2 regions of the Shewanella sp. 10N.286.54.B9 genome follow, and region 1 is predicted to be linked to the other one. Evidence: predicted binding sites of a transcription regulator. Region 1 holds the regulator's gene; the other holds the start of a gene.
What was found. Region 1 encodes LexA, which represses DNA repair genes until DNA is damaged. Its sites were predicted from a motif close to TACTGTATNNNNATACAGTA; they were not measured.
Positions count from the first base shown of each region.

Region 2: a site for LexA is predicted at 1,153-1,172, ahead of dinB (DNA polymerase IV). Genes of this name have one in related genera too.

Region 1 covers NZ_JBFRIY010000025.1:17,784-20,195, reverse strand. Annotated here, with positions in the region: gene coxB (cytochrome c oxidase subunit II) at 1-144, opposite strand, end outside; gene AB4135_RS09835 (cell division inhibitor SulA) at 589-1,098, opposite strand; gene lexA (transcriptional repressor LexA) at 1,095-1,715, opposite strand; gene plsB (glycerol-3-phosphate 1-O-acyltransferase PlsB) at 2,029-2,412, shown strand, end outside.
Region 2 covers NZ_JBFRIY010000042.1:28,777-31,188, reverse strand. Annotated here, with positions in the region: gene dinB (DNA polymerase IV) at 52-1,128, opposite strand; gene AB4135_RS15770 (methyl-accepting chemotaxis protein) at 1,284-2,412, opposite strand, start outside.

The DNA.
Region 1 (2,412 bases):
ACAGATGTAAAGGATGATCATGTGCAGGCTATAAACCTGTTCACTGATCGCCGTCACGCCCTCTGTCATATTAAGTGGCATTTCTGATGCAAAAAGTGCAGGCGTAAATATTAGCGCCAACACACAATACAACAATTGCTTCACTAGACTTCTCCTCTGTCAACAAGACAAAGAAGAGTCACACAGTAAGTCTCTGCTCTATGTAAACTCTTCAGTTCCCAAAAAAGCAACGATGACTTCAAAGTGCACGAGTGGCGTGTCAATCGTGTCGTTATATTATGTGTCGACTATCGATATGACTTTTGTAATTTCCAGTATCTATCTACTGGTTAGTGTAACCACTTTGGCACCTACGGCTGAAATATATCAGGCCGATCACAGTCTTCATATACTCTAAAAGGATCTACAGTCCGTACATAAAGACCGACGACTAAATCGCTCGGATATAACAAAAATATCGTTGTTATCAGTTCCTACCCTACTTGGTGTTGAAATATTGATCAAGATCACTTTTTGACTAATTTCACGTGTTAGGGAAATAAAAAAGCTTCCCGAAAGGAAGCTTAGAAGAGTAATAGAAATAATGGCTTAATGAATTGAGGTGAATAATGAACCTTGATTATGCATCTTATCCTGTGTGTTTATTGCGCTGTCAGGTAAGTGAGCATTCGCATTTTCAATCACGATACCGAGTGCTTGGGCACTTTTAGCGACTAATTGTAGGCGTCTATTATCACGTGCATCTAGGCTATTTGCCCAAGTAATTACTGCACTTGATGTGCCGCTTGTGAGTGCTTTTTCCATTGCCCATAAGGTTTCGACTTCATCTTTGGCATGCACCAGTAAAATTCTATCCATGCGCACACCTGCTGTTGCAAGCATTTGCTTGTAACCAATATTAGGTGGGCTAATTAAGACAATCCAGCGACCTTGTTGGCTCAGTTGAGCCAATTGACCACTTAGCTTTTTTAGCTCATTACGCCCTTGAGTTGCCGATACCATAGTTTCAATATCAGTGCTCTTTTTAGTCATAGAGGAAGTTGGCATATCTTGCCACAGACCTGGATGACGGGGGCTTACACCTAATAATTTGTTCATTGCCAATCTCCATTGCGGATCACGCCAACGGCTAAACCTTCAATGCTAAGGCTTTGGTTTGCTAGATCCACTTCTATGGGTGAGTAATCTTCATTTTCAGCATGTAAAAAGACTTTATTACCTTTCTTTTCAAAGCGCTTAACGGTTACATCATCTTCAACACGAGCTACCACTACTTGGCCGTTACGTGCTTGCTGACTTTTATGTACAGCTAACAGATCACCTTCAAGTATGCCGATATCTTTCATGCTGTCACCGCGTACACGCAGAAGAAAATCAGCAGAAGGACGGAACATCGTTGGGTCAACTTTATAGTGTTGCTCGACATGTTCTTGAGCAAGTATTGGCTCACCTGCAGCCACTTGGCCAATCAGTGGTAAACCAGACTCTGTCTCTTCTGTATCTTCCTGGGTAAGTCTAATTCCTCTAGAAGTGCCAGGAATGATCTCAATACACCCTTTTTTGGCCAGTGCTTTTAAATGCTCTTCAGCGGCATTAGCAGACTTAAAGCCTAAACGTCTAGCAATCTCTGCACGGGTAGGTGGCATGCCTGTGTCAGAAATATTTCGTTTAATCAGTTCTAAAATTTCTGCTTGGCGCGGTGTAAGTGGTCTCATGGTTGAACCTGTTTTTCTATACAGTACCTGTCAGTATATACAGTAATTCAGTCAGTGCAAGTATTAACCATATTAATGTAAGCATAAGTTAAATTTACATTTATCTCGTGTCGCCTTTAATGTGGTGGCTAATGCCTGCTGGAGGGGGCGTTAATCAATATTAATCTAGAGTGTATGTACTAAGTTGTAGCTAAGTCATTGTTCTATAAATGCACAATAGCTTCCAGTGCCGATTGTAAAGCAATTGCGCAAAGCGTTAGGAATTCTGGTATTCTACGGGGTTATTAGAAGCGACTAACACTGCAAGCGAATCATGTCGAAAAAAGACTCTCTTTGGTTTAAATCTTTACGCTGGATCCAGAAAAAGTTGGTACACACTATTGTGGTACCTCACGATCCTTTTGATGATCTCAATCTCGATCCAAGCAAACCGCTCGTTTATGTCATGAAAACAGAATCAGTGAGTGATATTGCTGCTTTAAGTGAAATGACCGGCACGCTAGGCCTACCTAGCCCTTATGATGACATAGAGGTCAATGGCGTCAGTGCGCCACGGGTTGTTTGTCTTGAAGGCAGCAAACCGTTATTTGGTGAACGAGAAAGTGCTGAACAGTACCTACATTGTTTCAAGCGTTTGCTAAGTGTACATAAGCAGAATGCTGAGCTCGATATTCAGCTAGTGCCTGTTAGCCTCTAC
Region 2 (2,412 bases), on a different contig from region 1:
GATATTCAGCCAATAAAAAAGTCGCTCTTAAGCGGCTTTTTTATTTTATCGCTAAAAGCCAAGATCCATTTGTGGTGGCGCTGTCCCTTCATGGCTATCAGCTTGGCTGTTTGAGGCTAACCCTACGGCGACACCTAATAAACGAATACCGCGATCATGTTGGCGCTCCATCGCTTGCTCTAGTAGTTGATAAAACATATTAACCGAGATCTCGTCACTGCGATGCTCAATCGTTGTCTGCTTAAAGTCTTCAAATTTGAGCTTAACAACCTGTTTATGAATCAGCCTATCTTTAGCGCTGCGATTAACTCTAGCACCCAGTTCTTGTATAAGCTGCGGCATCACCGCTCGGCACTGCTCCAGTGTATGAATGTCTTTTGCCAATGTGGTTTCAACCCCCACTGACTTTCGCTCTCTATTTGGCGATATCCCTCGATTGTCGATCCCTTTTGCCCTTTCTATCAATACAGCCCCAAATTTTCCAAATCGTTCTAGTAGTTTATTTTGCGGATACGCCTGCACGTCGGCGCAGGTATTTAGTCCTAACTCAGTTAGCTTTTTAGCGGTAACCTTGCCCACGCCGGGAATTTTAATTAATGGTAAGGTTTTAACAAATTCATCAATTTGGTCAGGCCTGACAAGATATTGCCCGTTGGGTTTGTTTAGATCTGAAGCTATCTTGGCAAGAAACTTAACTGGAGCGATGCCTGCAGATGCTGTCAGCCCAGTCTCGGCAAATATCTCTTGCCGAATAGCTTGCGCCATTAACGTTGCAGAACCGTGGCAGTAATCACTTTCAGTGACATCAAGATAAGCCTCATCGAGTGACAGTGGCTCAATCAAATCGGTATAACGCTCAAACACCGCTCTAATTTGGCAAGACACATCCTTATAGACCTGCATTCGACCAGGTACCAAAATAAGATCAGGACAAAGCTTAAGAGCGTAACCCGATGCCATCGCCGAGCGTACGCCAAACTTACGTGCTTCATAGTTACAAGTGCTGATCACACCGCGGCGATCGCTTCGGCCACCCACAGCGATAGGTTTACCTTGTAACTCTGGAAAATCACGCATCTCTACAGCAGCATAGAAGCAGTCCATATCGACATGAATTATTTTTCGCAATCTTAACTCCTCCGCCGAGAACTATACTGTATATAAAAACAGTACTCAAGTAAAGTTAACTCAAAAGACACTTCATCGGCTGTATTTACGTGACAACACATAACAAAAACGGAGCCAATAGGCTCCGTTTTAATGTCATCAATTCAAGCTAAGCGCTAGATTTTAAACTGCTTAATATTACCCGACAGTGACTCGGTAACTTGTGCAAAGTTACCAAAGTTCTGCGATAACTCCTCACTGGCGGCAAGTGAGTCATCAGACAGCGCTCTGACATTTTCAACATTGCACGCCACTTCTTCTGCGACCACAGCTTGCTGGCCGACCGCAGCGGAGATCTCAATCGTTTGCTGTTGGATAGCTTCAATGGCTCCGGTAATACTATCTAACGCCACTTCAACTTTGCCAGTAAGTTGCTGACCGATATTGGCCTGCTCGACACCTGCCTCCATCACTTGCTCAGCTTCATTGGCATTTTGCTGTAGCGTTTGGATTATCTCTTGAATGTTTGCTGTTGAATCTTGTGTGCGTGATGCAAGTGTTCTTACCTCATCTGCGACAACTGCGAACCCTCTACCCTGCTCACCTGCTCTTGCTGCTTCAATTGCCGCATTAAGCGCTAACAGGTTAGTTTGCTCTGCAATACCTCGAATAACATTGAGCACTTCACCAATCTGTTCTGAACGAGTTCTTAACTGCTTAACAACCTTTGCAGCTTCAATAACTTGCGATGATAGCGACTGCATACCTTGGCTCGCTTGCGCAACAATGGCGCCACCCTCAACCGATTCAGTTTGTGCTTTGTCAGCAAAGTCACTGGCACGTTGAGCACTCGCAGCCATCTCTTGGCTTGTATGCGCCATCTCGGTGGCTGCTGTTGCTACTGAGGCTATCTCTTCTTTTTGCTGTGCTACAGAATTGAGTGCACGTTCACTGACTTCGGACGCTGCTGAAACACCATTTTCAACCTCTAGGGTTAAGTCGCGAGTTTCTTGCAGCATTCCCTGCACTTTGGCGGCAAAGCGATTAAAGGCATCGCCGAGCTTGCCAAGCTCATCCTCTCTATCCATTTGGATCCGTTTAGCCAAGTCGCTATCACCTTCAGCAATATCTTCCATTGCTGCGAGTAAACTATTGAGCTGCTTTCTAAACGGTAACAGCATTCCCCAAACGGTAACGCCAACAAATAGCATGATCAAACATGAGAGAAGAATCGAATTAATGATAGCGTCAGTTACCGGCGCTTCTATCACTTCAGTCGGTAACATAAAGGCCAAATGCCACTTC